3 regions of the Paenarthrobacter nitroguajacolicus genome follow, and region 3 is predicted to be linked to each of the others. Evidence: riboswitches for the same ligand, from Rfam matches in the RefSeq annotation. Region 3 holds a riboswitch; each other region holds the start of a gene.
The links. Region 3 has a riboswitch for cyclic di-AMP ahead of KCX59_RS02140 (NlpC/P60 family protein). Riboswitches for the same ligand answer to the same signal wherever they lie in the genome.

Region 1 (3,267 bases), 720 kb from region 3:
ACGCTACGGAGTGCAGCAGCGTTCCCTGGCCGGGGTTCAAAGCGCTGATCATCATGCCGTTGCCGACGTAGATGCCTACGTGGGCTCCGCCGTTCTGCATGACGAGGTCGCCGGGAGCAGGAGTGCTGGTGGGCGTCATGGCCGTCCAGGCGTTGACGCGGGGGATGCTGATTCCGGCCTGTGCGTAGACCCACTGGGTGAAGCCGGAGCAATCCCAACCGTTGGGTGTGGTTCCGCCCCAAACGTAGGGAGAGCCGATGCCGGTGTAGGCAATGGCGGCGAGACCGGAGGCAGCTGCACTGGAGGCCGAATCCTTGGCCTCGGAAGACTTTGCTGTAACTGCTTCCGCTGTTTCTTCGCTGGTGGCCGCTGCGCGCTCGGCAACCTGCGCTGCGCGCTGTACCTTGGGGGCTTCCAGGGTGGCCACGGTGGGGCTCTCGAAGGAAACGGTGGCTGTCGGTTCTGCGGTAATCACCGCGGTAGCAACCAGCTGTTGGGTGCTGGAGGCCTCCGACTTGGAAACGTCGGTGTCTGTTGCTTGTGCCGGCAAGCCGACGGTGAGGACGAGGCCTGAGGCTGCTGCAAGGACGGCGGCCTGACGGCCCACGGTTCCTGCGTTGGAGGAAACAGCCTTGGAAAGAGTGTTCAACGGGTTCGTGCGAACCGTTTGGGCGCGATGGCGCGCAGGGGTAGTGCGTGATGACACGTAGGTAGCCTCTCCCAATGCCTGCGAGGTGAGCTGTCGGATTCGGATGGGAGTCATCCGGCCGCGCTGCTTCCAAGGAAGCTTTTGCGACTTAACCCCAAGGCCTTCTTTCGAAGGCCAGAAGTGGTTCCCCCGCCCCTGCCAGACGATTTATGCGAACGGACCTTGAGAGGTGGCAGAGCTAGGCAATCCACTCAAGTGCACCGGCCCCCTAAAAAGCCGATGCGCTCTGTACGCTACAACACTTGAAAGCGAATGTCACATTCAGGTCACGGGGCGTCCCGCTAATGCGAGAGGCAACCATCAACTGGCTTAGAGCCAGCCCATGGGGTCTACAACTTCACCGTTGACCTGGACCTCGAAGTGGAGGTGGCAGCCGGTGGAAGCGCCCGTGGTGCCGCTCAGGGCGACGGTGTCGCCGCGGTTTACGGTCTGGCCTACCTGGACGGTGAAGGACGACAGGTGGTTGTACGTGGTCTCGAGGCCATTGCCGTGGTCAACGACCACGCGGTTGCCTCCGCCGTACTCGTGCCATCCGGCGAACGTAACCTTGCCGGTGGCCGCTGCGTGCACAGCCGTGCCGCACTGGGCAACGAAGTCCTGGCCACGGTGGAAGTCACCTGCGCCACCCGTGAGGGGGCTGATGCGGTAACCAAAAGGGGATGCCGTGGTGAGCGTGTCCAGGGGGCTGGCCATGCTGCCAACGGACGAGGCCCGCTGGATGCTCTCAGTCGACTGGGCGCTGAGCAGCTGCTTCAGCTTCCCATCGGGGTCGGCAGAAGTGGCGACGGCGGCGCGGCTGAAGTCGATCTTGGCTGACGCGGCGGCGGAAACCTCGGGCTGGCTGCCAGTGGGGGCGGCGACGGCGAGGGCAGACTCAGTCTGGCCTGATTCCGAAGTGGCCATGACGGGACTCGTGGCCGGCAGACCGACAGTCAGGGCAAGTCCGGTGGCGGCAAGCGCAACACCGGCCTTCTGCCCGACGCCGCTGGCAGCGGCGAAGTCGGCAACCTGGCGCAGCGGGCTCTTACGGCGGCGCACCTGACGCTCGGTGTCGCGAGGCCGGATCTCCGTTACGACGGTGGCTGGCCGCAGCTCAGCAGCGGGGCCGGACGCGCGGCGGCGACCCCTGACGTTCTGCGATGTCAAACTCTGTTCCTCTCTCAAAAGCCTGCGAAGTTAGCTGTCGGATTCGGGTCAGAGAGTACAAAGACCCGGTCCGCACGAGGCGCTCACGGCACACAGGTATCCCAAGAGGGACTTGCATACGTGGGCACTTCTGCTGCGGACTTCACCCCAAGGCTGCTTCTTTAGACAGCCGCTTGTGGTTCCCCCGCCTCTGCCAGTGGTGGGTGGCACACCTGATCCGCTGGCAGAGCTCGGCTCCGGATCAGGTAACGCTTTGGTATCAGCGCTAGTAGATAACTATAGGGGATTAAGGCTCTTGGTAATAAATTCGTTATCAACAGGAGCGGGGCAAGCGAAGGAGGCCCTTATCATCAATTTCGAAAAACCGCAGGTCACACGCGCGCCGAACGCACAAAAGTGAGGTTTGACACTGTGCTGGCCCGGTGCCGGTCAGCTGAGGGAGACGAAGACGTGCGCAGCAACTTCAGGAGGTAGCTCCAAGGCGCCCTCGATACCCGGGACGCGGACCGAGATGTACTCACCGACGCGCTCCAGCGACACTGTTGCGCCTGGACGGATTCCGCCCTCATCCAACTGGGTGAGAAGTTCCGGCTCGACTTGGATGGGCTCCGCAAGGCGGCTGACCACAACGCGGGAATCAGTGGCGTAGCCGTCCATGGCCTGCAGCAGATTGACATCCAGCCGGGGGAAGGGCTGGCTGGCGAGGCCACCAAGCGCCTCAAGCCCCGGGATGGGGTTGCCATAGGGAGACTCTGTGGGATGCTCCAGGAGCTCGTAAAGCCGGCGCTCCACGCGCTCACTCATGACATGCTCCCAGCGACACGCTTCATCGTGTACATAGGCCCAGTCCAAGCCAATAACGTCGGCCAACAGGCGCTCCGCAAGGCGGTGCTTGCGCATGACCTCTGTGGCGCGTTTCCGGCCCACTTCAGTGAGCTCCAGGTGGCGGTCGTTGGACACAATCACCAGGCCGTCGCGCTCCATGCGTCCGATGGTCTGGGAAACAGTGGGTCCGGAGTGGCGCAATCGCTCGGCAATGCGGGCCCGGAGTGCCACTATGTTTTCTTCTTCAAGCTCCAAAATGGTCCGAAGATACATCTCAGTGGTATCGATCAGATCCGTCATCCAGCTCAGCTCTCCTCGAACGCAGTTCCTTGCGTAATCTCCACCGTACCGCGTCCCCAGCAAGGGCGGACGGTGTGCACCGCCGCCCCATGAACGCCAACCACCAGCCTAGCTTATTTGGAATTACTCTGGATAATTCCGGTCGCATCCGATTCGTTTGCATTCCACGTGGCGGACTATGACGGCTGCAGGTTCCTGCGCCCGGGCCGTGTCAGGCAGAATTGGGGTGTCGAAGGGGCAGTTGATGCCCCATGCCACCTCCCATCTCTAGCCGACACCCATTGGAG
Region 2 (3,267 bases), 430 kb from region 3:
GGGATTACGACTTCGGCGGCCAGGCCAACATCGTGGAGCTCTACATCTCTTATCTGCGCAAGAAGATCGAAGCCGACCATCCCCCGATGATCCATACCATCCGGGGTGCCGGCTACGTCATCAAGCCTGCGGACTAGCCCTTGGGCACCCTCTCGCGAATGGCCAGGAAGTCCGGAGTGTCGGCCGGACAGACTCAGCTCAGTTGGCTCAATCCCTCCACCTGGCACCTGCGTACACGCTTGGTCCTGGTGGCCATGGCACTATTGATCGCCATTTGCGCTGCTGTGGGGGTGGTCAGCTACGCGTCCATGGACATGGTCTTCAACAGGCAGCTCGACAGGCAGTTGGAGCAGGCGTCCAGCCGCGCGAATGACTTCGGCAGGCCGCCGTCGAACTTTCCGTCATCCCCCGGCAGGCCGGATCCTTTGGAGGCGCGCGGGCAGGCGGCAGGCACGCTCAACGCGAGGATCGACGGCTCCACCGTGCGAAGCTCGGGTTTGATCGACGCCCAAGGTCACCGCGTCTCGCTCTCAGCAGACGATGAGCAGGTCCTGGTGTCGCTTCCCACGGACAACCAACCCGTGGACCGATCGCTGTCCAACGGCGATTACCGGCTTGTGGCAGTCGAAACCACTTATGGCGACGTGATTGTGACGGGCCTGCCGCTGGAGGACAAGCAGAGCGCAGAAGCCTCGCTGGTGTGGACCATGGTGCTGGTCTCGCTGGCTGGGCTGGTGGTGATCGGGCTCGTGGGAACGGTCATCATCCGCCGGACCATGCGTCCTCTTGAGCAGCTCTCCGAGGTGGCCACGAAGGTTTCGCGCCTGCCTCTCGACGCCGGCGAGGTGGCACTTGCGGTGCGCGTACCGCCGTCGGCATCCCACCCCGGAACGGAAGTGGGCAGCGTCGGCTATGCCTTGAACCAGATGCTGAACAACGTTTCGAGCGCGCTGGAAGCACGGCAGGAAAGCGAAACCAAGGTGCGCCAGTTCGTGGCCGATGCCTCGCACGAACTGCGGACTCCCCTGACCGCCATCCGGGGCTACACCGAGCTACTAAGGATGACGGAGAACTTCACCGAGGATGGCCGGAAGTCGCTGGCGCGTGTCCAAAGCCAGTCCGAACGCATGACCACCTTGGTGGAGGACCTTCTTCTACTGGCGCGGTTGGACGAGGGACAGCCTGTCAAAGTTGAGGACGTGGACCTGACACAGCTCGTGATCGAAACGGTCAGTGACGAGAAAGTCATGGCGTCGGATCACATCTGGCAGCTCCAGCTCCCTGATGAGCCCATCACTGTGCGCGGCGATGCCACCCAACTTCATCAGGTGCTGGGCAATTTGTTGTCCAATGCCCGCAAACACACGGATCCAGGTACTACCGTGGTCACAGGCGTCATGCTCTCCGCCGATGGCAGTGCCGTGGTGACAGTGACGGATAACGGCCCCGGAATTCCGAAAGACTTCCAAGGCAGGATCTTCTCCCGGTTTGCCCGCGCTGATGCCGCAAGATCGGGCTCTGAGGGCACCTCCGGACTCGGCTTGTCCATTGTGGAGGCCATCGTTTCAGCGCATGGCGGTAGCGTGGAAGTGACCTCGCGGCCGGGTCGCACGGAATTCACCCTCCGACTCCCTACCGTGAACACCGAAGGCCTATAACGAATCGGGCAAGGCGACTCACCGGCGTCGTGATCTCTGTTACCTAAATGTGACTTCTGTGGAATCCTCCTGTACCGTCGAAAGGGTGGGTCGTCCCTAGCAGGCCCACATCCGGGATGCGCCGAGCTCTGCCACTTCCCGGAGTCCGTTCTTTCTCCGAGGCAGAGACGGGGGACCCAGAGTCTCCGGGCCCAGGCCTTTTTGGCCGGCCCTTGGGGTGAAGCCGCAGCATGATGCGCGGCCGGATGACCTCATCCGAACCCGACAGCTAACTCCGCAGGCGCTGAGAGGTAATCACATGTCTGAATTTAACGATCAGACGCGCCCTTCCGCGCGTCGCCGCGACGAACACAACGCACCGCACACCAAGTCGCAGTCTGTCCTCAAGAACGCAGCCCGCCAGGGTAAGTCCGGCCACCGCATGTCCGTCGTAGCCGGTGTCGTGGCAGCTGCACTGGGCGTTGCATCGCTCGGAACCGCCGCAAACGCCGCACTGACCCTCCCCGAGGCCAGCCGCGTAGCCGGAACCCAGTCCAGTGCGCAGGTCAACACGAACAAGTCGGCCGAGATCTCCGCTTCCCTGGATGCTGCCGCCGAAAAGGGCGCAGCCGACAGGGCCGCCGCGGAAAAGGCAGCTGCTGACAAGGCTGCCGCCGAGAAGGCTGCCGCTGACCAGGCCGCAGCCGCGCAGGCCGCCGCCGAAAAGGCTGCCGCAGACCAAGCTGCCGCCCAAGCCGCCGCTGAGAAGGCTGCTGCTGACGCTGCTGCCAAGCAAGCCGCCGACGCCGCTGCTGCCGCCGCCGCCGCGGAAGCCGCAGCTGCTGCTGCCGCCCCCAAGGCCGTGGACGACCCCGCTGCTGCCAAGGCGTACGCACTGAGCATGCTTGGCAACTACGGCTGGGGCCCGGGCGAAATGACTGCCCTGAACACGCTGTGGGAGAAGGAATCGAACTGGAAGACCACGGCGATGAACGCTTCCAGCGGCGCCTACGGCATCGTCCAGTCCCTGCCTGCTTCCAAGATGGCTACCGTTGGTCCTGACTGGGAAACCAACTACCAGACCCAAATCAAGTGGGGCCTGAACTACATCAAGGAGCGCTACGGATCCCCGTCCGCCGCTCTGGGCTTCCACTTGGCCAACAACTGGTACTAAGCCAGACTGCTTGATTGCCGCGCCCGTTGCCGCCGTTCGCACCAGTACCCACTGGAGCGGATGGCGGGAACGGGCGCGGCTTTGCCGTTTCACAGGTGCGTGGCCGTAGAACGCTATGCCTCCGGTTCGGCCTTCACCGCTCCCCGCACGGCTGCGACGGACGCGGCGACATCCCCGGCGTCCGTAGTCCAATTGCTCACCGAAATCCGTAAGATCTCGCGGCCACGCCACGACGAACCGGACATCCAGACCGCGCCTTCGGCCATGAGCCGCTGGGTGATCCGGTGCGTACGGTCATCGCTTCCGAAACACACCGAGACCTGCGTGAACACGACGTCGTTGAGCACCTCCACGCCAGGGATCGAGGACAGTCCTTCAGCCAAAGCACGGGCATTTGCTGCCAGGCGCTCAACCATGGAAATCACGCCGTCCCGGCCCAGCTGCCTGAGTGCAGCC
Region 3 (3,267 bases):
GGGTTCGGTGCACTGTCCACCACAGGTCCTTCTGTCCACACAGGCATGCTTCAACGCACCGAGGTGGCCGATCCTGCAGCCATGCAAGAACGCAACGAGATCCTCCGACATCTGCGGAACTACGCCGCCAACCACCAACTGGACGTTCGCAACACCACCCGCGCCGTCCGCCTTGATTTCCTGGGTTCGGACCCCTCCCGGCAAATCGGATATGGGCTGGCCGCCAGCATGACCACAGCGGGCCTCAGAACGGGACTCCATGTATCCGGCCCCCTCGAATCCACTCCACGCCAGTGGGCAGTCCACACAGCCAACGGTGTCCTCCTGGCGGACCACGTAGTAGTCACGCGCTGTGCCCAAAGCCAGTTGCGGCGCATGCTCGCCGAACTTGGGATAGCCGTTGGCCAGAACTTCGCGGCCGCCATGCGGGCGGTAGGGATGCACCTGGTGGGCGTTGGGGACCTCATCACGCCGTCTCCTAAGGAAGTGCTGCGGCAAGCCAAGGCAGTGGGCCAAGCCATCTCCTCAAAAGTTGCCCTGCCCGCAGGTCCGGGCATCGCCCTCGCCTAGGGGCACTACGCCTAGGGGCCCGCACGGGCCCCGCCGCCCACGCGGCTATAGACCCGCCGTCGAACGTTCCCCGCTGAACGTTCTTCCCCGCTGAACATTAACAAACAGAACTTAACGCCAAAGGCCGGCACCTCCAAAGACAATAGTCTTTGAAGGCACCGGCCTTTGAACTGAAGCGTGAGGCTTTATGCGCCAGCGCGTACGTAGGTCAGGGGACCCGTTGCGGTCAACCAGCTGATCGGGTGGATGCCCGTCTGGTTGCCGTTGATGCCACCGCTGATTGCCTGGCCGTTGCCGATGTAGATAGCAACGTGGCCGGACTGGACGATCATGTCACCGGGCTGGGGATCGCTAACGACCTTGCCGTAGTTCATGAACTGCATGGGACCGAGGTCGCCTACCGGGATGCCAGCGGAGCCGAGAGCCTTCTCGACCATGGCGGTGCAGTCCTGGAAGACGCCGATCTGTGCGTAAGCCGAGGCAACCATGGCTGCGTTGACGCCGCCAACGGCGGGGGCAGCAGCTACAGGAGCAGGGGCAGCCGGTGCGGCAGCCACAGGAGCAGCAACCGCAGCCTGGGCGGCGACGGGAGCTGTTGCAGCAGCAGTGGTGACGGCTGCCTTCTGGACCACAGGGGCCTCAACAACGGGAGCCGGCTTTTCGATGACCGGAGCTGCTACGGAAGCAACGGCCGGACGCTCGAAGTTGACGGTAGCCGTCGCCAGGGCGGTAACAACCTTGGTGGGTGCCTCGGAAACGGTCTCAGCGACCGTTGCGGGGCTGGAGTCGCGCTGAACCGGAGCCTCAGCTGCGTGAGCAGCAATGGAGCCGGTCAAAACGAGGCCCGAGGCTGCTGCGATAACAGCTGCCTGGCGGCCAGCGCCGGAAGCGTTGCTGGCTACTGCCTTCGAGATGGAGATGAACGGATTAGGACGTACGCTGTCCGCCTTACGACGGCCGCGAAGAATGCGTGAAGACATGAAAGAGCCTCTCCCGATGCCTGCGAGGTTAGCTGTCGGATTCGGATGGGAGTCACCCGGCCACTATCCCCCGCTGTTCAGCGGAAGCTTCGTGACTTCACCCCAAGGCACGCTCGAAAGCGGCCTAAATTGGGTTCCCCGTCTCTGCCGTAGGTTTGTCTGCGAACGGATTCCGGACTGCGGCAGAGCTAGGCAATCAGGCCGGAAGTGCCCGCTACGTGGAACAGGCACAGGTACTACCGTACGCGATGATTCCTCCGAAGTCACATTTAAGTAACGGGAAGTGGGCTTCTGGCGTGTCGCAGTGTCCGTTTCGAGATATTCGCAGGTACGTAGAAAACCGCGTTATTCCGCGGAAGTATCGCCATCAGGGCTGTTCGAAGCGGCGAGTTTCTTCCGTGCGGTAACAGCAAGGTAAATAACGAGACCCACAGCAACAACAGCCAGCCCGACAATGCTCCAAGGGAAGGGTTGGGAGGCGTCAGCGGCAGGCTCGCTGCTGCCCGTTCCCGGCGCTGCGGTACCCGCCGTCGGTACTTCGGCTGACGGCGCCGACACCGACGGCGAGACACCAACCGGGCCACTCGCCGTCGTCGCGGTTCCCGCGGCGGCCGTGAACGCGAAGGTGCCCTCAATGGGGTGGGAATCCGAGCTGACTACACGCCAAACCACGGTGTATTCACCAGCTGGAGCGCCCTCGCGAAGCTTTTGGACAGCCTGGCTGTCAATGATTTCGACCGGACCGTCCGCCCAGTTCTCACCGCCGGACGTCACGGTGACGCCGGAACCAATCGCGAGCGGGCGGTTGTTGAACGTGATGGAGACCGACGCCGGGACTTCCGCCACGCTGGCACCGTTGGCTGGCGCGGTTGACTCGGCGACGTCGTGCGCGGACGCCGGAGCCGCGGAAAACAGCAAAGCGGACGCGAAAGCAAGGGCAGCGACGACGGCGGCCAGAAGCGGGCGGATGGTACGCATGGGGCGGTTTCTCCTAGTGTTGGCTTCCTTACAGACTAGGCGAATGGTTCAAAGGGCCCACACCGGACAACATAGGATTTGAGAGCAAACTCCCCTCGATCCCCGGAGACCTTCATGCTCAAACAAGGTTCTGCAATCGACCGCTACTTCAAAATCTCCGAACGTGGATCCACGTATTCGCGGGAAATCCGTGGCGGCTTCGCGACCTTCTTCGCCATGAGCTACATCGTGGTGCTGAACCCGCTGATCCTCTCCGGACCCGACTCGAGTGGCGCGTCGCTGGGCTTCACGGCCGTGGCAGCCACCACGGCGTTCGTTGCCGGCATCTTGACCATCCTCATGGGCGCGTGGGCCAAACATCCGTTTGCCGTGGCCACAGGCTTGGGCGTCAACGCCTTCGTGGCAGTCACTGTGGCTTCCCATCCCGGATTGACTTGGCCGGACATGATGGGGCTCGTGGTGCTGTCCGGCATCACCATGCTCATCCTGGTGCTGACCGGTTTCCGAACAGCCGTGTTCAAGGCGGTTCCGGAGGCCCTGAAGACGGCAATTGTTGTGGGCATCGGCCTCTTCATCGCACTCATTGGCCTGGTCAACGCCGGTTTCGTCCGCCGCATCCCTGATGCTGCCGGCACCACCGTTCCGTTGGGCCTGGGCGTGGACGGAAAGCTCATGGGCTGGCCGACACTCGTTTTCGCAGTGGGCTTGATCCTGACCATCGCCTTGGTGGTCCGAAAGG

Region 1: linked by a shared signal. The riboswitch ahead of KCX59_RS05695 (M23 family metallopeptidase) and the one ahead of KCX59_RS02140 (NlpC/P60 family protein) in region 3 are both predicted to bind cyclic di-AMP.
Region 2: linked by a shared signal. The riboswitch ahead of KCX59_RS04190 (hypothetical protein) and the one ahead of KCX59_RS02140 (NlpC/P60 family protein) in region 3 are both predicted to bind cyclic di-AMP.

Annotation. Positions count from the first base shown of each region.
Region 1 covers NZ_CP073234.1:1,122,614-1,125,880, reverse strand. The annotation lists gene KCX59_RS05700 (C40 family peptidase) at 1-706, opposite strand, end outside; cyclic di-AMP (ydaO/yuaA leader) riboswitch at 711-873, opposite strand; gene KCX59_RS05695 (M23 family metallopeptidase) at 1,019-1,855, opposite strand; cyclic di-AMP (ydaO/yuaA leader) riboswitch at 1,860-2,074, opposite strand; gene KCX59_RS05690 (metal-dependent transcriptional regulator) at 2,285-2,980, opposite strand.
Region 2 covers NZ_CP073234.1:830,371-833,637, reverse strand. The annotation lists gene KCX59_RS04200 (response regulator transcription factor) at 1-137, shown strand, start outside; gene KCX59_RS04195 (sensor histidine kinase) at 159-1,658, shown strand; cyclic di-AMP (ydaO/yuaA leader) riboswitch at 1,792-1,953, shown strand; gene KCX59_RS04190 (hypothetical protein) at 1,957-2,811, shown strand; gene KCX59_RS04185 (pyridoxal phosphate-dependent decarboxylase family protein) at 2,925-3,267, opposite strand, start outside.
Region 3 covers NZ_CP073234.1:404,445-407,711, reverse strand. The annotation lists gene KCX59_RS02145 (FAD-binding protein) at 1-570, shown strand, start outside; gene KCX59_RS02140 (NlpC/P60 family protein) at 756-1,550, opposite strand; cyclic di-AMP (ydaO/yuaA leader) riboswitch at 1,554-1,721, opposite strand; gene KCX59_RS02135 (copper resistance CopC family protein) at 1,896-2,528, opposite strand; gene KCX59_RS02130 (NCS2 family permease) at 2,643-3,267, shown strand, end outside.